One region of the Streptomyces sp. NPDC025784 genome, then DNA from elsewhere that is predicted to be linked to it. Evidence: riboswitches for the same ligand, from Rfam matches in the RefSeq annotation. Region 1 holds a riboswitch; the other holds the start of a gene.
The links. Region 1 has a riboswitch for thiamine pyrophosphate ahead of ACZ4IF_RS29990 (purine-cytosine permease family protein). Riboswitches for the same ligand answer to the same signal wherever they lie in the genome.
Positions count from the first base shown of each region.

Region 2: linked by a shared signal. The riboswitch ahead of thiO (glycine oxidase ThiO) and the one ahead of ACZ4IF_RS29990 (purine-cytosine permease family protein) in region 1 are both predicted to bind thiamine pyrophosphate.

Region 1 covers NZ_JBVHMN010000015.1:107,047-118,259, reverse strand. Annotated here, with positions in the region: gene ACZ4IF_RS30025 (LLM class flavin-dependent oxidoreductase) at 65-1,207, shown strand; gene ACZ4IF_RS30020 (acyl-CoA dehydrogenase family protein) at 1,197-2,270, opposite strand; gene ACZ4IF_RS30015 (YciI family protein) at 2,362-2,718, shown strand; gene ACZ4IF_RS30010 (RNA polymerase sigma factor) at 2,744-3,943, shown strand; gene ACZ4IF_RS30005 (aldehyde dehydrogenase family protein) at 4,126-5,448, shown strand; gene gndA (NADP-dependent phosphogluconate dehydrogenase) at 5,508-6,950, opposite strand; gene thiD (bifunctional hydroxymethylpyrimidine kinase/phosphomethylpyrimidine kinase) at 7,085-7,882, opposite strand; gene ACZ4IF_RS29990 (purine-cytosine permease family protein) at 7,931-9,346, opposite strand; TPP riboswitch at 9,337-9,431, opposite strand; gene ACZ4IF_RS29985 (alpha/beta fold hydrolase) at 9,597-10,451, shown strand; gene ACZ4IF_RS29980 (alpha/beta fold hydrolase) at 10,448-11,213, shown strand, end outside.
Region 2 covers NZ_JBVHMN010000001.1:161,335-172,547, reverse strand. Annotated here, with positions in the region: gene pknB (Stk1 family PASTA domain-containing Ser/Thr kinase) at 1-661, opposite strand, end outside; gene ACZ4IF_RS00730 (thiazole synthase) at 821-1,615, opposite strand; gene thiS (sulfur carrier protein ThiS) at 1,619-1,819, opposite strand; gene thiO (glycine oxidase ThiO) at 1,816-2,976, opposite strand; TPP riboswitch at 2,974-3,086, opposite strand; gene ACZ4IF_RS00715 (avidin-fold protein) at 3,139-3,543, shown strand; gene ACZ4IF_RS00710 (NAD(P)/FAD-dependent oxidoreductase) at 3,572-4,798, shown strand; gene ACZ4IF_RS00705 (Rv2175c family DNA-binding protein) at 5,064-5,429, shown strand; gene thiE (thiamine phosphate synthase) at 5,516-6,175, shown strand; gene metF (methylenetetrahydrofolate reductase [NAD(P)H]) at 6,381-7,304, shown strand; gene ACZ4IF_RS00690 (SCO2102 family sporulation regulator) at 7,361-8,305, shown strand; gene ACZ4IF_RS00685 (phytoene desaturase family protein) at 8,382-9,875, opposite strand; gene ACZ4IF_RS00680 (DUF4126 domain-containing protein) at 9,922-10,536, opposite strand; gene ACZ4IF_RS00675 (TetR/AcrR family transcriptional regulator) at 10,914-11,213, opposite strand, start outside.

The DNA of each region.
Region 1 (11,213 bases):
CCAAGCCGCCCCGCCACGGCCTGCTCTGACGCGCGCCGGGCCCCACGATCGGAGAACCGCCGCCGTGTCCCTCACCTTCCACTGGTTCCTGCCCACCAACGGCGACAGCCGCGACGTCGTCGGCGGCGGCCACGGCACACCCGCCACCGCGTCCGGCCGGGACCGGCCGCCGACGATCGGCTATCTGAGCCAGATCGCCCGTGCTGCCGAGGATCTCGGCTTCGTCGGCGCGCTCACCCCCACCGGCGCCTGGTGCGAGGACGCGTGGCTGACCACCGCGATGGTCAGCCGGGACACCGAGCGACTCAAGTTCCTGGTCGCCTTCCGGCCGGGGTTCGTGTCGCCGACACTCGCCGCGCAGATGGCGTCCACGTTCCAGCGGCAGAGCGGCGGCCGTCTCCTCCTGAACGTGGTCACCGGAGGCGAGAGCCACGAGCAGCGCGCCTACGGCGACTTCCTCGACAAGGACGCCCGGTACCGCCGTACCGGCGAATTCCTGCGGATCGTCCGGGACTTGTGGGACGGCAAGACCGTCGATCTGTCCGGCGAACACCTCCACGTCGAGGACGCGCGGCTGGCCCGGGTGCCCGACCCGGCCCCCGAGGTCTATTTCGGCGGCTCCTCACCCGTCGCCGGTGAGGTGGCCGCCCGGCACGCCGACGTCTACCTCACCTGGGGCGAACCGCCCGCCCAGGTCGCCGAGAAGATCGCGTGGATCCGCGGACTCGCGGCGGACCAGGGGCGTCGCCTCCGGTTCGGCGTCCGGCTGCACGTCATCACCCGCGACACCTCGGAGCAGGCCTGGGCCGAGGCGCGCCGGCTCCTCGACGGATTCGACCCGCGGACGGTGCGTGCGGTGCAGGCCGGACTCGCCCGCAGCGAGTCGGAGGGGCAGCGCCGCATGCTCGCACTGCACGGCGGCAGCGGCGACGGACTGGAGATCCACCCCAACCTGTGGGCCGGGATCGGCCTGGTCCGCGGCGGCGCGGGCACCGCCCTGGTCGGCAGCCACGACGAGGTGGCCGAGCGGATCGGGGAGTACCACGCGCTCGGCATCGACGAGTTCGTGCTCTCCGGCTATCCGCATCTGGAGGAGGCGTACTGGTTCGGCGAGGGCGTCCTGCCGAGGCTGGCCGAACAGGGCCTCTGGCGGCACCCGTTCGCGCCGACGCCCGCGCCCGCGGCACAGGTCCCCTTCACGGGCTGAGCGGCGCCGGCGATCCCAGTGAGCCGAGGTGCGCCCGGCGCACCTCGGCCGTCTGCCCCTGCACCAGCAGGAACATCCCCTCCCGCGCCAGCCGCTGCGCCGGACTGTCCAGACCCATGGCCCGGCCGCCGCCGGCCACCACCGCGGCGGTCGTGGCCGCGCGCATCACGTCGTACGCCCGCGTCTTGGCGGCCAGCCGCTCCTCGATCCGCTCGCCCGGCACCGGATGGTCGGCCAGCCCGTACGCCACCCGCCTGACCTCGTCGAGGCGGGCGCGCAATTCCTGGGCGGTGGCTCGCGCGGCCGGATCGCCGTCCGGGGAGTCGAGCAGGCCGAGCGCCGCTTCGGTGATGCCGAAGACGGCGGGGGAGGCGTTGGTGTTCTTCGGACGGTCACCCTCCGCCCACGTCGCGTAGGGGACCCGGAGGGCGACGGCGTCGTCCGGCAGCAGGAGGCCGTCCAGTTCCAGCGACACCGTCCGGGACGCGGTGAGCGCGGCGAGCCGCATCGGCGGCGAGGGGCGCAGACCGGGCTGCTCGCGGGCTTCGGTGAACGCGAACAGCGCCTCGTCGGCGTCCGTCACACCGGCCAGCAGCATCACGTCGTTGAGTCCCCATCCCGTGTACCAGGGCACCGTGCCGTCGAAGCGCCAGCCGTCGCGCTCCCGTGACACGCGCACGGGGACGCGCGGATGGGCACGCAACTGCGCGTAGGCGACCCCCGACAGCAGCTCACCGCTCGCCAGCGGCCTCAACAGGCGCTCCCGCAGGGGGCGTTCGCACTGAGCGAGTGTCGTGACCGGCGTGTGGTGCTGCGTCTGGACGAACCAGGTCGAGCAGCACGCCCCCGCCAGGATCTCCGCGACCTCCCGTACCACCGCAGCCGGTGCCGCCGCCCCTCCGTACGCCACCGGCGCGCTCAGCCCGAGCAGCCCCGACCGCTTGACGGCCTCGATGCTGTCCGCCGGCACGCCCTCCTGGTCGACGAGCTGCGCCCGGGGCGCCAGCACCTCGGCCGCCAGCCGCCGGGCGGAGGTGACGAGCGGATGGGGTGGGGTGGTCATCGAAGATTTCTCCCGCTTCTTTCCTGGCGCGTGTCGATCCGGCGCTCTCCCGTTCGTGTAGTCAAGGAGAGACCACCGAGGAGGCCACACCATGAAGTACTACCTCTTGAGCGTCATGCAGCCGGTGGGCGAGCCGCCCGCGCCCGAGGCCCTGGAAGAGATCATGCACAACCTGGACGTCTTCCACACGGAGCTGCGTGAGGCCGGTGCCTGGGTGTTCGCCGGCGGCCTGCACGGGCCGGAGACGGCCACCGTGCTGCGCGCCCGGGACGGTGACGTCCTGGTCACCGACGGCCCCTACACCGAGAGCAAGGAGTATCTGGGAGGGATCTGCCTGATCAAGGCACCCGACCTGGACGAGGCGCTCGCCTGGGGCCGTAAGGCGACGCTGGCGACGACGCTGCCCATCGAGGTGCGGCCGTTCACGCACGAGGCCGAGGACGTATGACCGTCTCCACGGCGGGGCGGCGCGCGTGAGCGCCACCGCGGCGGAGATCGAAGCCGTGTTCCGCGCCGAGTACGGCCGCGCGGTCGCCGTCCTCATCCGCTTCCTCGGCGACATCGACCTCGCCGAGGAAGCGGTGCAGGACGCGTTCGCCACGGCCGTGCGCACGTGGCCGGAGACCGGCACACCGGCGAGCCCCGCCGGGTGGATCATCACCACCGCCCGCAACCGCGCCGTCGACCGGCTGCGCCGGGAGTCCACCCGGGACGCGCGGCACGCCGAGGCGGCCCGGCTCTACGCACCCGAGGCACCCGCCGAGGAGGGACCCGTGCGTGACGACCGGCTCCGTCTGATCTTCACCTGCTGTCATCCCGCGCTCGCCACCCCGGCCCAGGTGGCGCTCACCCTGAGACTCCTGGGTGGTCTGACCACCCCGCAGATCGCGCGCGCCTTCCTGGTCCCCGAGCCGACCATGGCGCAGCGGCTGGTCCGGGCGAAGGCGAAGATCCGCGACGCGGGCATCCCGTACCGGGTCCCGCGCGACGCCGACCTCCCGGAGCGCGTCAAGGGAGTGCTCGCCGTCGTCTACCTGATCTACAACGAGGGCTACGGCGGCCGGGAGGACCTCTGCGCGGAGGCCGTCCGCCTGGCGCGGCTGCTCGTCGAGCTCATGCCGGACGAGCCCGAGGCGCTCGGTCTGCTCGCACTGGTCCTGCTCATCGAGGCACGCCGGCCCGCCCGCGCGACAGCGGACGGCGACCTGGTCCTCCTCGCCGACCAGGACCGCTCCCTGTGGGACCGGGGCCTGATCGCCGAGGGTCAGGCCCTGGTACGGCGCTGTCTGCGCCTGAACCGGCCGGGCCCGTACCAGATCCAGGCGGCGGTCAACGCCGTGCACAGCGACGCCCCGACCGCCGATGCCACGGACTGGGGCCAGATCCTCCGCCTCTACGACCAGCTGACGGTCGTCGCGCCCGGCCCGGTGGTCGCCCTCAACCGGGCCGTCGCGGTGGCGGAGACCGACGGCCCGGCGGCGGCCCTCGCGATCGTCGACGCGCTCGACCTGGACGGCTACCACGCCCACCACGCCGTACGGGCCGAGCTGCTGCGCCGGCTGGGCCGCACGGCGGAAGCCGCGCAGGCCTACGAGGCGGCCGTCGCGCTCACCGCGAACGACGCCGAGCGAGCACACCTCGAACGCCGCCGACGGGCCCTGCCGGACGCGTAGCCGGGCCCGCCCTCCACCTGGCGATCACGGCCGGTGACGGAAAGTAGTCCGTCGCCCCCGGAATTTCTCCGCGAGCCGGAAAGGTTGGCCATTACATCCAGATACGGTTGGGTTATACATCCAACCGTCGAGCACGTTCGCGCGGCCGGTCCGCCGGCCCGCGCCCCGACCAGCGAGGCACCGTGAACCAGTCGACCCCCGAACAGCCCGCCGACGTCGTCTCCCGGCTGCGCGCCACCTTCCGCTCCGGCCGCACCAAGCCCGTCGCGTGGCGCACGGACCAGGCGCGCCGACTGCGCGAGATGCTCACCTCGCACGGCGAGGACCTCGCCGCCGCCCTCCGCGAGGACCTCGGCAAGAGCTCCACCGAAGCCTTCCGTACCGAGATCGACTTCACCGTGCGCGAGATCGACCACACCCTCGAACACCTCGACGGCTGGCTGCTGCCGGAATCCGCCCCGGTCCTGGCGCACCTCGGCGCCGACGCCACGGCCTGGACGCAGTACGACCCCCTCGGCGTCGTGCTGGTCATCGCCCCCTGGAACTATCCGCTGCAACTCCTGCTGACCCCGATGCTCGGCGCACTGGCCGCGGGCAACGCCGTGGTCGCCAAGCCCAGCGAACTTGCGCCGGCCACCTCCGCCGCGCTCGCGCGGCTGCTGCCGCGCCACCTCGACACCGACGCGGTCGCCGTCGTCGAGGGCGGCGTCCCCGGGACGACGGCCCTGCTGGCCGAGCGGTTCGACCAGATCTTCTACACCGGCAACGGCACGGTCGGCCGCATCGTCATGCGGGCCGCCGCCGAACACCTCACCCCGGTCGCCCTCGAACTCGGCGGCAAGTCACCGGCGTTCGTCGACCGCGACGCCGACCTCGGCACCGTCGCGGGCCGGTTGGCCCGCGGCAAGTTCCTCAACGCCGGGCAGACCTGCGTCGCGCCCGACTACGTCCTCACCGACCCGGAGACCGCCCGCGCCCTGGAGGCCGAACTCATCCGGGCCACCGAGGCGCTCTTCGGCACCGAGCCGCGGACGTCCGCCGAGTACGGGCGGATCGTCAACGAACGGCACTTCGACCGGCTCACCGCGCTGCTCGGTTCCGGCCGCACCGTCGTCGGCGGCGACAGCGACCGGGAGACCAAGTACATCGCGCCGACCGTGCTCGCCGACGTCGACCCCAAGTCACCCGTGATGCAGGAGGAGATCTTCGGCCCGATCCTCCCGATCGTCACCGTGGCCGACCTCGACGAGGCCATCGGCTTCATCAACGACCGCGACAAACCCCTCGCCCTGTACGTCTTCACCGACTCCGACACCACCCGGCGGCGGATCGCCGCGGAGACCTCGTCCGGAGGCCTCGGCTTCGGGTTGCCCCTCGCCCATCTGACCGTCTCCGACCTGCCGTTCGGCGGAGTCGGGGAGAGCGGCATGGGCAGCTACCACGGCCGCTGGTCCATCGAGACGTTCAGCCACCGCAAGGCGGTGCTGGAGAAGCCGCTCGGCTGAGCCGAGACGACGGCCCGCGCCCGTGAACACCGGCGCGGGCCACGGTACTTCGGGGCCCGTCACAGCACCTCGGTCTCCGCCCGGCCCGCCTCGCCCCACAGCGTGTGGAAGCTGCCGTCGCGGTCGGTGCGCCGGTAGGTGTGGGCGCCGAAGTAGTCCCGCTGCCCCTGGGTGAGGGCGGCGGGGAGGCGGTCGGCGCGCAGCGTGTCGTAGTACGACAGGGCGGCCGAGAACGCCGGCACCGGCACACCCCGGCGCGCGGCCGTCGCGATCACCTCGCGCCAGGGGACCTGTGCATCCTTGATCTCGGCGGCGAAGCCCGCGTCCGAGAGCAGGCTGACCAGAGCGGGGTCGACGGCGTAGGCGGCGCGGATGCGGTCCAGGAAGGCGGCCCGGATGATGCAGCCGCCGCGCCAGATCTTCGCGACCTCGCCGAGGTCGATGTCCCAGCCGTACTCGTCGGCGGCGTCCAGGATCATCTTCCAGCCCTGGTCGTAGGCGATCAGCTTGGACGCGTACAGGGCGTGCTCGACCTGGCTGGTGAAGCGTTCCGCCTCGGTGGCGGACAGCTCCCAGTGGGTGCCGCCGGGCAGGTCCCGGTACGCGGCGCGCAGCCCGGACTGGCTGGAGGCGGCACGGGCGAACGTCGCCTGCGAGATCGCCGTCACCGGGGAGCCCAGGTCGAGCGCGGTCTGCACGGTCCAGCGGCCGGTGCCCTTCTGCCCGGCGGCGTCGACCACGACGTCCACGAACGGCGCGCCGCTCGCGGGGTCCGTGTGCGCCAGTACCTCGGCGGTGATCTCGATCAGATACGAGTCGAGGCGGCCCTTGTTCCAGCGGCGGAAGATCTCCGCGATCTGCGCGGGTGTGTACCCTCCGACGCGCCGGAGCAGGTCGTAGGCCTCGCCGATCAGCTGCATGTCGGCGTACTCGATGCCGTTGTGGACCATCTTCACGAAGTGCCCGGCGCCGTCCGTGCCGATGTGGGTGGCACACGGCTCACCGTCGACCTTGGCGCTGATCGACTCGAACATCGGGCCGAGCGACGCGTACGACTCCGGTGACCCGCCGGGCATGATGCTCGGGCCGTTCAACGCGCCCTCCTCGCCGCCCGAGACGCCCGCCCCCACGAAATGGATGCCACGCTCGCGCAGTGACTGCTCGCGGCGGCGGGTGTCGGCGAAGTGGGCGTTGCCACCGTCGATGATCATGTCGCCCGATTCGAGCAGCGGGGCGAACTCCTCGATGACGGCGTCGGTCGCCGCGCCCGCCTGCACCATGATCATGAGACGGCGCGGGCGTTCCAGCGCGGCCACGAACTCCTCCGCCGTTCCGGCCGCCACGAAGGCGCCCTCGTGCCCGAACTCCTCGATCAGCGCCTTGGTCCGGGCGGGGGTGCGGTTGTGGACGGCGACGGTGTACCCGTGCCGGGCGAAGTTCCGGGCCAGATTGCGGCCCATCACCGCGAGCCCTGTGACACCGATCTGCGCGGTCGCCTTCATGGTGTGCTCCTTGGATCCGGATCTGCGTCCCCGCGTACCTGACGGGCGAGCAGTCGACTGTCGCTCTCCTGGTCAAGTACGGACGGCGGGGGCCGCGGCGTTCAGCGTGAAGGCGTTGTCCGCGCGGTGAGTTCCTACGGCCGCTCCCGCAGCCGCCATCCGTGGTCGACGGGGCCGATGCCGGCACCGAGCGCGAAGCCCGCCGCGATGGCCGACGTGACGTACTCCTTGGCCTGCCGCACGGCGTCGGGCACCGAACGGCCCTCGGCCAGCCCCACCGCGATCGCCGAGGCGAGGGTGCACCCCGTGCCGTGGGTGTGCCGGTTGTCGTGCCGCGGCGCGCGCAGCCAGTGCTCCTGGGTCCCGTCGGTGAGCAGATCGACGGCCTGTCCCGGAAGATGACCGCCCTTCACCAGGGCCCAGCGGGGGCCGAAGTCCAGCAGTCGCCCGGCCGCCCGGCGCATGCCCGCCTCGTCTTCCACGGTCACGCCCGTGAGTTCGGCGACCTCGTCGAGATTGGGCGTCACCACCGTCGCCACCGGCAGCAGACGGCCGCGCACCGCGTCCAGCGCGTCGTCGGCCAGCAGTCGGTCCCCGTGCTTGGAGACGCTCACCGGATCGACGACGACGGGCGCGGGCACGTCCGCCAGCAGTTCGGCCACCGCCGTGACCAGACCGGGCGATGCCAGCATTCCCGTCTTCACGGCCTGTACGCCGATGTCGTCGACGACGCTGCGGTACTGGGCGCGCACCGCCTCCACGGGCAGTTCCCAAGCACCCTGCACACCCACCGAGTTCTGTGCCGTGACCGCGGTGATCACGCTCATGCCGTGCGCGCCGAGCGCCAGCATCGTCTTCAGGTCGGCCTGGATCCCGGCGCCACCGCCGGAGTCGGAACCGGCGATCGTCAGGACCAGAGGTGGCCGGGGCATGGGGGTGCTCCTCTCAGCGGTGCTGCGTGCGGACGGCCTGCGGGGCCGTCAGTGATCGGGAACGGCGCTGCGGCCGCGCGACCGCAGCGGGGCGTACACGGCGAGCGCGACGAGGAACGCCACGTAGTAGGAGAGGTCGGCGCCGTGCAGCGCCTCGGCGACCGGACCCACGTACAGACCGGTGTTCATGAACGGGACGGCCGCGGCGAACGCGGCGACGAACGCCGGCATCGCGGGCCAGGCCGGCCGCGGAAGCGACGCCTCGGCGGTGACGTCGAACGCGGCACCGCCGCGGGCGCGGGCCCGTACGACCCAGTCCACGACGACGATCGCGACGAACCCGGGGATCCAGTAGCCGACGAACAGCAGCACGTTCTGGAAACGCGTGGTGGTGTCGGCCGCGTGCATCCACAGCACCAGCGGGAAGCCGAGCACGGCGGCGAGCGCGGCGGCCACCGGGCGGGGCACACGCACCCCCACGGTCTGCAGGGCCAGCGAACCGCTGTAGTCGTTCATCGCGTTGCTGCACACCGCCGCCAGCGCCACCGCCAGCAGTCCGAACGCGCCGGCGGCCCCGCCGCCCAGCAACTCGTCGACACCCGCGGCGGTCTGGTCCGTGAGCACGGACGCGCCCCACAGTCCGAGGGCCTGCACGGCCACGAACGACACCACGAGACCCAGCAGCGTGCACCAGAACATGCGCGGGCGGGAGGTGCCCCGCGGCAGATACCGGCTGAAGTCCGTCGCGTACGGCGCCCAGGACAGGGCGAGGCTCAGCGCGATGGTGCTGGTCAGCACGAACGCGCCCGCACGGTCGGCGCCCGCCGCCGCACCCGCCGAGGCCGGGTGGACGCCGTCCAGCATCCGCCAGGCGATGGCCGCGAACGAGACGGCGAGCACGAAGGTCATGACGATCTGGAGGCGGTGGATCGCCTCGTACCCCAGGACACCCAGGGCGCCCTGCGCGGCCATCATGACCAGCACTCCGACCCAGAACGGCCAGCCGCACAGCCGGGCCAGCGCGTCCCCGCCGAACAGCCCGATCAGCGCGTCCCAGGCCACCGACGACACCCACTGCAGGATGCCGGGCAGCGCCACGGCGCGGCCGAAGGCCAGCCGGGCCAGGGGGAGTTGGCCGGTGCCGGTGAGGCCGCCCCAGGTGCTCAGATAGGCGGTGGGCAGGGCGCCGAGCACGGTGCCCAGGACGACCGCGGCGAGCGCGGTGCCGAAGTCCAGGCCGAGCGCGACGCCGATGGTCCCGGTGAACACACCCGTCATGGTCAGATTGGGGGCGAACCACACCGTGAACAGCCGTCCGGCCCCGCCGTACCGGTTCCCCTCCGGGACCGGCTCGATTCCGTGTCCCTCGACCCTCAGGTCACCGGGAGCGGCCGGCATCCTGCCGTCGAAGACGGCCGGCCGGCCGTCGGCGGGCACCCCGCCGGAAACATGCGCCAATGGCATGAAGACATCCCTCCGCCAGTACGAACTGGTTCAGGTTCGACGGGTGTGATCTCAGCCCTCGATCGGGGCACCCCGTGTCCGGTACGACGCACACCCTAACGGACGTCGTGACCGGCGGGTGAGCCCAGGTGTTAGCCCGTATGTCCGACGCGGGGGCGACGCCGCACACGTCCCGGCGGACACTGGGGGCAACCGTATGGCGGGCCGGCCCGCAGCCCTGTCATCCCCGGACGCGCTGAGGAGTCACGGCATGCCGCTTCTTCACTCGGGCGACCTGGGCATCCACTACCAGGTCGTGGGGGAGGGCGACCCGCTCGTCCTGGTCCACGGCTCCTGGAACGACCACATGTCGTGGCGCCCGGTCATCGACGCCGACGCCCGGGCGTCGTTCCGGGTGATCACCTACGACCGGCGGGGCCACGGCCGCAGCGAGGCGGCACCGGGTCAGGGCACCCGGCGGGAGGACGAGGACGACCTCGCGGCCGTGATCGAGCAGGTGGCGGGGGCGTCCGCGCACGTGGCGGGGAACTCCTTCGGGGCCTCGATCACGCTGGGCCTGGCCACACGCAGCCCCGGGCTGTTCCGGAGCGTCACGGCCCACGAACCCCCGCTCTTCGCGATCGTCGCCGACGACGAGGACGCCATGGCAGAGCTCGGCCCGACGCGGGCCTCGATCGACGCGACCCTCGACCACCTGCGCAACGGCGAGTACGAGCAGGCCGCTTGGCTGTTCGTGGAGGAGGTCGCCCTCGGGCCGGGCATGTGGGACCGGCTGCCGGCCGAGGTGCGTGAGACGTTCGTGCACAACGCGCCCACGTGGCTGGACGAACAGTCCGACCCCGGCTGGGCGGTCCTGGATCTCGACGGCCTCGCCCGCTGCCCCGTACCGCTGCTGCTGAGCCGGGGTTCCGAGAGCCCGGCGTGGACGGCGAAGGTCCTCGACCGGCTGGCGGCGGCCGTGCCACAGGCGCGGTACCAGGTCCTCGAAGGGGCGGGGCACATCCCCCACATCACCCACCCGGAGCAGTACGTCGAGGCGCTCACCCGCTTCATCTCCCGGCCGCCGGCCCCGGGCGGACGGACGGAAGGAGGCAGCACGCCGTGACCGTGATCTCCCTGAAGTCCGCGCGGCTGCGCGACGGACTCACCCTTCCGTACGCCGAGGCCGGGTATCCCGGGGGCACGCCGGTCGTCTTCGTCCACGGGCTGGCCGACTCCTGGTGGTCCTTCGAGCCGCTGCTGCGGCGTCTGCCGGCGTCCCTGTACGGCTACGCGCCCACCCAGCGCGGGCACGGCGACGCCGACCGCCCTGCCACCGGGTACGCGCCCGAGGACTTCGCCGCCGACCTGGTGGCCTTCCTCGACGCCGCGGACATCCCGCGCGCCGTCCTCGTCGGCGCCGCCGCCGGCGGCGTGCCGGCCCGGATCGTCGCGGGCAGCCACCCCGACCGGATCTCCGGACTGGTGCTGCTCGGCGTGCCGGCGACGCTCGCGGACAAGCCGGCGGTCGACGCGATGCGGGAGAGCGTGCGGGAGCTGTCGGATCCCGTGCCACGTGATGTCGTCGAGGCCTTCATGGTCGCCGCCGTGGGGGATCGCCCGGTCGCCCGGGGACTCGTCGAGACCATGGTCGAGGAAAACCTCAAAGTTCCCGCGCACGTCTGGCAGGAGACCCTGGACGGTCTGCTGCAGGCCGATCTCCGCGCCACCCTCGCGGGCATCCTGGTGCCCACTCTCGTGATCTGGGGAGAGCAGGACGGCATCGCGCCCCGCGAGGACCAGCAGACCATCCTCGACGCCATCCACGGATCACGCCTGCTCGCCTACGAGGGGACGGGCCATGCCGTCCACTGGGAACAGCCAGAGC
Region 2 (11,213 bases), on a different contig from region 1:
GCGAGTCCCCGGAGTGCGGCTTGGCGCCGGTGAGCATCTCGTACAGGACGACGCCGCAGGCGTAGACGTCGACGCGGGTGTCGGCCGTGCCGTGCTCGATCTGCTCGGGAGCGAGGTACGACACGGTGCCGAGGACCGTGCCCGTCGTGTTCGTCACCGTGTCCACGGCCCGGACCAGACCGAAGTCCGCCACCTTGACCCGGCCGTCGTCCCCTATGAGGACGTTCTCCGGCTTCATGTCGCGGTGCACGAATCCGGCCCGGTGCGCGGCGCCGAGCGCGGCGAGCACGGGCTCCAGGATGTCCAGCGCCGCCCGCGGCTGGAGCGCGCCCCGGTCGCGCAGCACGTCGCGCAGGGTGCAGCCGGCGACGTACTCCATCGCCAGGTAGACGTACGACCCGTCCGCCCCCTGGTCGAAGACCTGCACCACATTGGGGTGCGCGAGTCGTGCCACCGATTTGGCCTCACGGATGAACCGTTCGACGAACGAGCCGTCGGCGGCCAGCGTCGGGTGCATCACCTTGAGCGCGAGCACGCGGTCGAGGCGGGTGTCCAGGGCCCGGTAGACCGTGGCCATCCCGCCGACCGCGATCCGCGCCTCGACGCGGTAGCGGCCGTCGAGCACCTGCCCGACAAGCGGGTCGTGAAGGGTCGTATCCACGCAGGTGAGTGTACGAGCCGCCACTGTCACGACGACCCGTTCGGCCGATACCGGGGCGGGACTGCAGCCGAGCTGTGACGCGCGGCGTACGCACGCGCGCGCCGCTCTCGCACTGGCGTCCGGTACGGGGCGGGGGTATCCCTGCGCGGGGCCGTTCCGTCAGAAGGCCGGACGCTCGGGATCCAGTCGTGCCATGCCCTCCGTGGGGGACGACGCCTCGGCGAAGTGACGGCGCGGGATGCGGCCGGCGCGGAAGGCGAGGCGTCCCGCCTCCACCGCGTGCCGCATCCCCTCCGCCATCAGTACCGGCTCCTGCGCCCGCGTCACGGCCGAGGCGAGCATCACACCCGCGCACCCCAGCTCCATGGCGAGCGCCGCGTCGGATGCGGTCCCGGCGCCCGCGTCCAGGATGACCGGCACGCGCGCGTGCTCGGTGATCAACTGGAAGTTGTGCGGGTTGCGGATGCCGAGCCCGGAGCCGATCGGCGAGCCGAGCGGCATGATCGCCGCGCAGCCGACGTCCTCCAGCTTCCGCGCGAGCACGGGGTCGTCGTTCGTGTACGGGAGCACGGTGAACCCGTCGTCGACCAGGGTCTCGGCGGCGTCCAGCAGCTCGATCGGGTCGGGCAGCAGCGTGCGCTCGTCGGCGATGACCTCCAGCTTGACCAGGTTCGTGCCGAGCGCCTCGCGCGCGAGGCGGGCGGTCAGCACGGCCTCGCCCGCGGTGAAGCAGCCCGCCGTGTTCGGCAGCACGCGAATGCCGAGCCGGTCGAGGACGGACAGTACGGAGCCGTGCACGGACGCGTCCACACGCCGCATCGCGACCGTCGTCAGCTCCGTGCCGGACGCCACGAGCGAGCGCTCCAGGACGTCGAGGCTGGGCGCCCCGCCCGTCCCCATGATCAGCCGGGACGAGAAGGACGTACCACCGAGGACCAGGGGATCGTCGGCCATGGGTCAGCCTCCCTGGACGGCGGTGAGGACTTCGACGCGGTCTCCCTCGGCCAGCGCCGTGACCGGCCACTGCGTGCGCGGGACGACCGTTTCGTTGAGCGCGGCCGCCACCCCGGAGGGGGCGGCGGTGAGCGTGGCGACGAGCGCGTCGAGAGCGGTCCCCGCGGCGATGTGCCGCCGCTCGCCGTTGACGAAGATGTTCATGCGGGCTGCTCCGTGAGGGCGGCGGCGAAGCGCCGCGGGGTGAAGGGGCGGGCCTCGTCGGGAAGTTCGCCCGTGGTCAGGACGTGCGCCATGGCGTCACCGGTGACCGGGGTGAGCAGCACGCCGTTGCGGTAGTGGCCGGTGGCCAGCAGGAGGCCGTCCAGGCCCGTCGGGCCGATCAGCGGCGCGTTGTCCGGCGAGCCGGGGCGCAGCCCGGCGCGCGTCTCGGTGAGCGGCAGTTCGGTGATGCCGGGCACCAGCTCGTGCGCGTCGCGCAGCAGCTCGTACACACCGCCCGCGGTCACCGTGGTGTCCCAGCCCAGTTCCTCGCTGGTCGCGCCCACGACGAGCTCGCCGCTCTCCCGCGGCACCAGATAGACCTGGCTGCCCCGGACGACCGCCCGGACCGTGCGGCTGAGGAACGGCGCGTACCGCTTCGGCACCGTCAGCCGCAGCACCTGCCCCTTCACGGGACGCACGGGCGGCAGCACATCGTCGGGTACGCCCGCCAGGCGCCCGCTCAGGCTCCCCGCGGCGAGCACCACCTGGCCCGCGGACAGTTCGGTGCCGTCCGTGGTCACGGCTCCCACGGCCCTGCCGCCCTCGACCCGCAGGCGCTCCGCCCACGTGCGGTGGAACACCACGTCGGCCCGCTCGCAGGCCGCGACCAGGGCGGCGGCGAGCCGGCGGGGGTCGATCTGGTGGTCGCCGTCGACCCGCAGGCCGCCGCGCACGCCGGGTGCGAGCATCGGCTCCAGACGGCGGCACTCACGGCCGCTCAGCCACTCCGACTCCAGCCCCGACCGGCGTTGCAGGGCGTGCAGTTCGCGCAGATGGGCGCGGTCGTCGGCGTCCAGGGCGACAGCCAGCGTGCCGCATCGGCGGTATCCCAGTTCCTGGCCCGTCGCCTCGGTGAGTTCGGCGGCGAAGTCCGGGTAACGGCGCGCCGAGGCCAGGTTGAGGCCCAGCAGGGTCTGTTCGCCGTAGTGCAGTTCGGTGACGGCGGCCAGCATTCCGGCCGCGACCTGGGCGGCCCCGCCGCCGGGCTCGGGGTCCACGACCGCGGTGGCCAGCCCGCGTTGCGCGGCCCGCCAGGCCGTGACCAGGCCGATGATCCCGCCCCCGATGACGAGGACGTCGGGCGTTCGTGACGACATGGGCGTCCAGCCCCTCCCTTCGCCGGCATGACCCGGATCAGGTTCGTACGGTCGGAGGCCGCCCAGCCTCCCTCTCAGCCCGGTGCGTCCGGGCTCCCGCGAGTGCTTTACGTTGGCCAGCGTAGCCCGCCGTCACATCTCTCAGTAAGGGAGCCTCCGCCCATGGCCCGATCGCTCGACGGTGTCGTCCTCGCCCCTGTCGCCGACCAGGAGCCGGGGCAGGTGGGCACCCGCACCCGGTTCGTCTACCACGAGAGGGCCGGGGAGATCTGGGCCGAGTACGCGGGCGGCGATGTGGTACGCGGCCACCTCGTGGGTACCCGTGAAGGTGACCGTCTCGACTTCCGGTACGTGCAGCTGGGGCGTGCCGGCCGCACCTCGTCGGGCCACTGCGTCTCCCGCGTGGTGGAGCTGCCCGACGGGCGGCTGCGCCTGGAGGAGACCTGGGAGTGGGAGTCACAGGCGGGCAGCGGGACGAGCACGGTGGAGGAGGTCGCCCGGGTGGAGTATTCGCCGGCGGCGGACGAGCAGGTGTGGAACAGCTCACTGAGCACGTCCGCTGACTGACGAATTGTCAGGTGTCTATGGTGATCAGGTGAGCGAGCAGACGCAGGCGCAGGAGCGTACGAAGCGGCGGGTCGTCGTCGTGGGCGCGGGCATGGCCGGTGTCCAGACCGCGGTCGCCCTGCGCGAACAGGGCTTCACCGGCACCGTCACCCTCATCGGCGCGGAGCCTCATCAGCCGTACGACCGGCCGCCGCTGTCCAAGGCCGTGCTGCTCGGCAAGTCCGAGGGTTCGGCCTTCGACGTCGACTTCGAGGCGCTGGACATCGAGCTCCAGCTCGGCTGCGAGGCGCTCGGCGTCCGCCCGGCCGACCACGAACTGGACACCGAGGCGGGGCCGGTCCGGTACGACGTCCTGGTCATCGCGACCGGCGCGGAACCGATCCGGCTGCCCGGCGCCGAAGGGGTGCCCGGCGTCCATTTGCTGCGCACCCTGGACGACGCGGAACGGCTGCGTCCCGTCCTCGCCCGGCAGCACGACATCGTGGTCGTCGGGGCCGGCTGGATCGGCGCCGAGTTCGCCACGGCGGCGCGCGAGGCCGGCTGCACGGTGACCGTGGTCGAGGCCGCCGACCGCCCCCTCGCCGGGGCGCTGCCCGCCGAGGTGGCCGCGCCGATGACCGCCTGGTACGCGGACAGCGGGGCCGAGCTGCGCACCCACGCGCGCGTGGAGCGTGTCGAGCCCGGTGCCGTGGTGCTGGACGACGGCTCCCGGGTGCCCGCGGGCGCCGTGGTCGTCGGTGTCGGCGCCCGCCCGGCCACCGCGTGGCTGGCCGGCTCCGGTATCGAGCTGGGCGCCCATCGCGAGATCGTGGCCGACGACCACCTGCGCACCTCCCAGCCGGACGTCTACGCGGTCGGAGACTGTGCCTCCTTCCCGTCGGGCCGGTACGAGGACCGCCTCCTGGTCCACCACTGGGACAACGCCCTCCAGGGCCCGCGCACCGTCGCCGCGAACATCATCGGCGAGGCCCCCGCCGCCTACGACCCGGTCCCGTACTTCTGGTCCGAGCAGTTCGGCCGCTTCGTCCAGTACGTCGGGCACCACGCCCCCGCCGACACGACCGTCTGGCGCGGCGACCCGTCCGGCGCCGCGTGGACGGTCTGCTGGCTCCGCGACACCCGCCTGGTGGCCCTCCTGGCGGTGGGCCGCCCGAGGGATCTCGCCCAGGGCCGCAGGCTGATCGAGGCGGGCGCCGAGATGAGTCCGGAACTCCTGGCGGATCCGGCGAGGCCCCTGAAGTCGGCGATCGCCTAGCCGGGCGGCAGTACCGGGGGCCGGCGGAGGCGCCGGGACGAGGCACGGGGGGCGGAGGCCTTGGGGCACGGCGGCGTGCGTCGGCCTTCCGGCGGAGTGGCCGGACCCGGGGCGACACCCGGCGCGCGGCGGGTCACCGGGGGTGCCGCGGGCGCGGGAACCCGGGGCCGAACGGCGTGCGCGGAGCCCCGGCGGAGCCGGACGCGGCGCGCGCCCGGACGGTGCCCGGGTACCGAGTGTCAGTCCGGGATGGCAGGCTTGTCCCGTGACCGAGATTGACGCAAAGATCGATGCTCTCGTCCCCGCCTGGCTCACCCTCCCCGACATCGCCGAACAGCTCGGCGTCGAGGTGACCCGCGTGCGGCAGCTGGTCAAGGAGGGCCAGCTGATCGCCGTACGCCGTGGTGAGAACCGCGCGCTGCACGTCCCCGCCGCCTTCATCGACGGGGACAAAGTGGTCAAGGGCCTGTCCGGCACTCTGACACTGCTGCGGGACGACGGCTTCACCGACGAAGAGATGCTGGAGTGGCTCTTCACTCCCGACCCGACCCTGCCCGGTACCCCCGCGCAGGCCCTGAGCGAGAATCGCGGCACGGAGGTGAAGCGCCGCGCCCAGGCGCTCGCCGTCTGACCTGAACCGACCGTCCGGCGTACGGACCGCGGACCGCCAGCCCCTGGCTCCGTGGTCCGTACGCACCGACCACGGGGGACACACGCATGCCCGAGAACGCCGCGACCACCGTGCGCGCCCAGCTCGCCGACGCCCGTCTCTATCTCTGCACGGACGCCCGCAAGCGCCAGGGCGACCTCGCCGAGTTCCTCGACGCGGCCCTGGCGGGCGGCGTCGACATCGTGCAGCTGCGCGACAAGGGCATGGAGGCAGCCGAGGAACTGGATCACCTCCAGGTCTTCGCGGAGGCCTGCGCCCGGCACGGCAAGCTCCTCGCGGTCAACGACCGGGCCGATGTGGCCCACGCCGCCCGTGCCGACGTGCTCCACCTGGGGCAGGGCGACCTCCCGGTCCCGGCTGCCCGCGCCGTCCTCGGCGACGACGTGCTGATAGGCCGTTCCACGCACGCCGAGTCCGAGGCCGCTGCCGCCGCCGTCCAGGACGGCGTGGACTACTTCTGCACCGGCCCCTGCTGGCCGACGCCCACCAAGCCCGGCCGCCACGCACCCGGCCTCGACCTGGTCAGGTACACGGCGGCGCTGGGCACCGACCGCCCCTGGTTCGCCATCGGCGGCATCGACCTCGGCAATCTCGACGAGGTGCTCGACGCGGGCGCTCGCCGGGTCGTCGTGGTCCGGGCGATCACCGAGGCGGACGACCCGGGCGCGGCGGCGGGCGAGTTCGCGAAGCGGCTGCGCGGCGCGTAGGCGCGAGCGTCCGGCAGAGCTTCGTCCGCTGTTGCGGCACCGCCGAAACGCCGTGTTGCCTTCCGGCCGTGCCGGGGAGCCGTCCCGCGTCCTGTTCGTGGCACGGTCCGCGGGATCTGTCCGAGGGGTGGACAAGAAAACGACAGATCGGACAATTTGCGCCGGTCCGGTTGGGGGACCGGCGCCCCCTGGCTAACCTGCCGGTATGGCCCTCGGATCTGCCTCCACCAGGACTGATCGCGCACGCACCGTGCGCGACATGCTCGCGACCGGCAAGGCGACGTACTCGTTCGAGTTCTCCGCGCCGAAGACTCCCAAGGGCGAGCGGAACCTGTGGAACGCGCTCCGCCGGGTCGAGGCCGTCGCGCCCGACTTCGTCTCCGTGACCTACGGGGCGGGCGGCTCCACGCGTGCGGGCACCGTCAAGGAGACCCAGCAGATCGTCGTCGACACGACGCTCACCCCGGTCGCCCACCTCACCGCCGTCAACCACTCCGTCGCCGAACTGCGCAACATCATCGGCCAGTACGCCGACGCCGGGATCCGCAACATGCTCGCCGTGCGGGGCGACCCGCCGGGCGACCCCATGGGGGAGTGGGTGCCGCACCCCAAGGGCCTGACCTACGCGGCCGAACTCGTCCGGCTCATCAAGGAGTCGGGTGACTTCTGCGTCGGCGTCGCGGCCTTCCCGGAGATGCACCCGCGGTCCAGCGACTGGGACCTGGACGTCGGCCACTTCGTCGACAAGTGCCGCGCCGGCGCCGACTACGCCATCACGCAGATGTTCTTCCACCCGGAGTCGTACCTGCGCCTGCGCGACCGCGTGGCCGTCGCGGGCTGCGCGACACCGGTCATTCCCGAGGTCATGCCGGTCACGAGTGTGAAGATGCTGGAGCGGCTCCCGAAGCTCAGCAACGCCGTATTCCCGGACGCCCTGAAAGAGCGGATCCTCACAGCCAAAGACGATCCGGCGGCTGTACGCTCCATTGGCATCGAGTTCGCAACGGAGTTCTGCGCGAGGCTGCTGTCCGAGGGAGTCCCCGGACTGCACTTCATTACGCTGAACAACTCCACGGCGACGCTGGAAATCTACGAGAATCTGGGTCTGCACCACCCACAGCAGGCCTAGACCGGTCGCACCCGCGTACGACACACTGCGTAGCGGCCACTGGGAGAGGGGCGTACATGGGCTGGACGGTCCTCTATTTCGCGTTCGGAGTGGTCGCGCTGTGGCTGCTCGGCGAGGTCCTGCTGCAGTACAAGGCGCGACTGCGTTACCGCCTGCTCGCCTTCGTCGGCTTCCTCGGTGTCGTCCTCGGCGTGCTGATGCCCTCGGTGGTGGTCATCGGGCTGGGCGCGGCCGCCTTCGCGGTCGGCCAGACCTACGTCACGCTGTCGTTCCGCCGCGGCTTCGCCCAGGGCTGGGCCCTCAACGGCCGTTCCGGGTCGGGCAGGCCCAGCAAGCGCCGTCGTGGCGAGCCGGAGTACCAGGACCCGACGCTCGAGGTCTCCGACCTCGAGGCCGCCGACGGCGCGGCCTACGCACACGGTGACGACTACGCCGCCGACGACGACGTCTTCTCGCCGGGTCAGTCCGACCGGTTCGCGCCGACGGGGGCGAACGAGCCCTCGGCCGCCGAGGCCACCGCCGTGTACGAGCCGCAGCCCCTGCCCGAGGACACCGGCTCCTACGGCATCTACAACGACAGCGCGTACGCCGCGGCCACCGACCAGTCCTATGGTGCCGTCCCCCAGTCCCAGGACCAGCAGGCCTACGCCTACGACTACTCGGGCTACAACCAGCAGCAGTACTCCTACGACAACGGCCAGCAGCAGTACGCCGCGTACTCCGACCCGTACATCGGCACGCAGACCTACGGCGGTGCCGGGTACGACACCACGTACGGCGGGCAGCAGCAGTACCCGCAGCAGGGGTACGGCCAGGACCAGTACGCCGGCACCGGCACCTACGGCGGCGAGACCCCGGCGGGAGGCGTCTGGGTGCCGCAGCAGCGCAGCACCGACGACCCGTACGGCGGCGAACTCCCGCCCGAGCAGCCGTATCCCTACCAGGGCGACGGCAACGGCACGGGCTCCGGCAACGGGTACGACGAGCAGTACCGGTACTGACCGCGGCCGGTGCCGCCCGTCCGCACCGGCTCCCGGACCGTCCGGTCCCGGTCCCCCGACCGGCCGCCGGGACCGCTCACTGCGACCCGCGGAACTCCGGTCCCTCCACGATCAGCCCGGCGACCAACGCCCCCGACATGCCGGCATGCGGAAGACCGCCGCCGGGGTGCGCCCAGCCGCCCGCCGCGAACAGACCGGGCATGCGCGTGCCGTTCGACGGGTGCAGCAGCCGGCCGTCCGCGGCGGCGAGCGCCGGGGCCGGAACCGCGCCGCCTTCCGCGCCCGTCTCGTCCGCGATGTCCGCCGGGGTGCGGACCTCGTGCCACAGGAGCCGCTCGCGCAGGCCGGGCAGCGCGCGCCCGGCGACGCCGATAACCCGCTCCACGTCCGACTCGGAGACCGGGAAGCCCGACGGCACGGTGACCGACAGGGTCACCGCCTCGTGCTCCGCGTCCGGGGCCGTCGCCGGGTCGTCGGGACGCGTGACCACGACGGTGGGCGAGGCCGGCAGCCCCGGGCGCTCGCCGAACAGGCGGTCCAACTCGTCGTCACGGTCGGCCGAGTGGACCACCGTCCGGTGCGCCACCCGCTCGGGCCGTCCGCCGCGCAGTGCCAGCAGCACGGTCAGCCTGCTCGGTGCCCCGCTCTGCGGCGGGACGTCGCCGTCCCCCCGGACCGCCGCCTGCGGGACGAGGGCCCGCAGCACACCGGGCGCCACGCCCGCGACCACGAAGTCGGCCTCTTCCACGGCACCGGCCGCGAGCTCCACACCGGCTGCCCGGCCGTCCTTCTCGACGATCCGTGCGACGTCCGCCCCGAAGCGGAACTCGACCTTGCGGGCGAGGCACCGCTCGTACACCGCGCGGGCCAGTTCCCGCAGGCCGCCGCGGACGTACCAGGTGCCGAAGGCGTGCTCCATGTAGGGCAGCACGGCGGCGCTCGCCGGCGCCACGCGCGGATCGAGCCCGTACGCCAGGGCGTGGCTCTCCAGCAGGGCCGCGAGGCGCGGTTCACGCAGCTCCCAGGCGCCGACCTCGGCGAGGGTGGCGGCCCGGCGGGTGCGCAGCAGCTTCTTGTGCGGCACCGAGGGATAGGGCTCCTGCTCGGCGAGCACCGGCCAGTTGGGCCACAGCGGCTCCTCCAGGAGCGGTCTGCGCGTGCGGTCCCACGCCTCGCGCGCCCGCACCAGGAAGTCGCCCCAGCGCCCGCCCGTGCCCGCCCCTAGCGTTTCGTCCAGCGCGGAGACGACCCCCGCGCGGGAGGCGTTCGGCAGGGACACCTCCGTGCCGTCCGCGAAGAGGTGCCGGGCCGAGGGGTCGACCTGGACCAGGTCGACGCACTCCTCCAGCGGCTGCTTCCCCGTCTTGACGAACAGGTCGCGGTGGACCGCGGGCAGCGGGAGCAGCGCCGGGCCGGTGTCGAACGTGAAGCCGTCGCGCTCGACGCGGCGCAGCGCACCGCCGTACGTCGCCGTGCGCTCGTACACCACCACCCGGTGGCCCGCGACGGCCAGCCGGGCAGCGGCCGCCATCGCGCCCATCCCGGCGCCGATCACCGCAATTCGTGCCATGCCAGGGACTTTATCGGCCGCCTCCGACAGTCCCGCCCGCGGGCGCTCAGTCGGGGGGCCGCTCGACCCGCGCCGCGAGCCGTCTCTCCTCCCGCCGCTGGGCGCGGCGCCGCAGGAACCGGCGGATCCGCGAGACGAGGAAGAACAGCACGACCAGTCCGGCCACGAGCAGGACGGCCGCGATGATCGCCGCCGCCAGCGGGTGGAACATCGCGAACGTGACGATCGTGCCGACCCCGAGGTCCTCGGCCAGGCTGATGACCATGTTGCTGAGGGGTTCCGGGGAGGTGTTCACCGCCATCCGGGTGCCGGCCTTGACCGTGTGGCTGGCCAGCGCGGTCGAACCGCCGATCAGGCCCGCCACCACGTCCGAGAGCGAGCCGCTCTGCCCCGCGAGCAGCGCGCCGATCCAGGCGCCGGCGACCGGTCGCACCACCGTGTGCACCGAGTCCCACGCCGAGTCCACGTACGGGATCTTGTCGGCGACGGCCTCGCACAGGAACAGCGCGCCCGCCACCGCGAGCACCTCGGGGCGCTGCATCGACTCGGGGACGTCGTCGGTGAGACCGGTCGCGCCGAAGACGCCCAGGAGCAGCACCACCGCGTACGCGTTGATGCCGCTGGCCCAGCCGCTGGTGAAGACCAGGGGGAGTACCGACACGGACGCGATCGTAACCAGCGGCGGACGGTACGGCCTGGGCATGAGTGCGTACGACTGAGTACACGTACTCAGTGAGTGAGATGAGTACGCGCGCGGATGGGGCCCGACCAGCGCGAACGAGAGAGTGGAGACACGGAAAGGGGCGCGGTTCCGGTACCGCCGACACGGGGCGGCGGAACGGCTCTCGCGCCCTTGGCCGCTCCTTCCGCCGACCCGGTCGGCGGGAGTGAGGCACGGGGGACCCGGGGGACGACCGGAGCGGGGCCCGACGGGGGAGCACGGGGGAGTACGGCGAGGCGCCGGTTCGATCGGCCCGCGGGGGACGCGGCCGAACGGACCGGCGCTCTCGCCTGTCCGGCTCCCTCGCGCTCCCGCCCTCAGCGCCCGCCGCTCACGCGTCCCTGGAGCAGCCGGGACAGCGCCGCGTGTACGTCGTCCAGCGAGCGCTCCGGCTGGAAGGCCTGCCAGTCCAGAGCGGCCACGAGGACCATGCCGACCAGTGCCGCCGCCGTCAGCGGGATGTCGATCTCCTCGCTGAGCTCGCCGCCCGCCACGCCCTCGCGCAGGACGTTCTCGACGACCGCCACGGCCTCCTGCCTGACCACCATCAAGGTGGACTGCCAGGCACGGTTCGTGCGCCACAGCTCCGCCACGTACAGCTGGGTGAAGGCCGGATA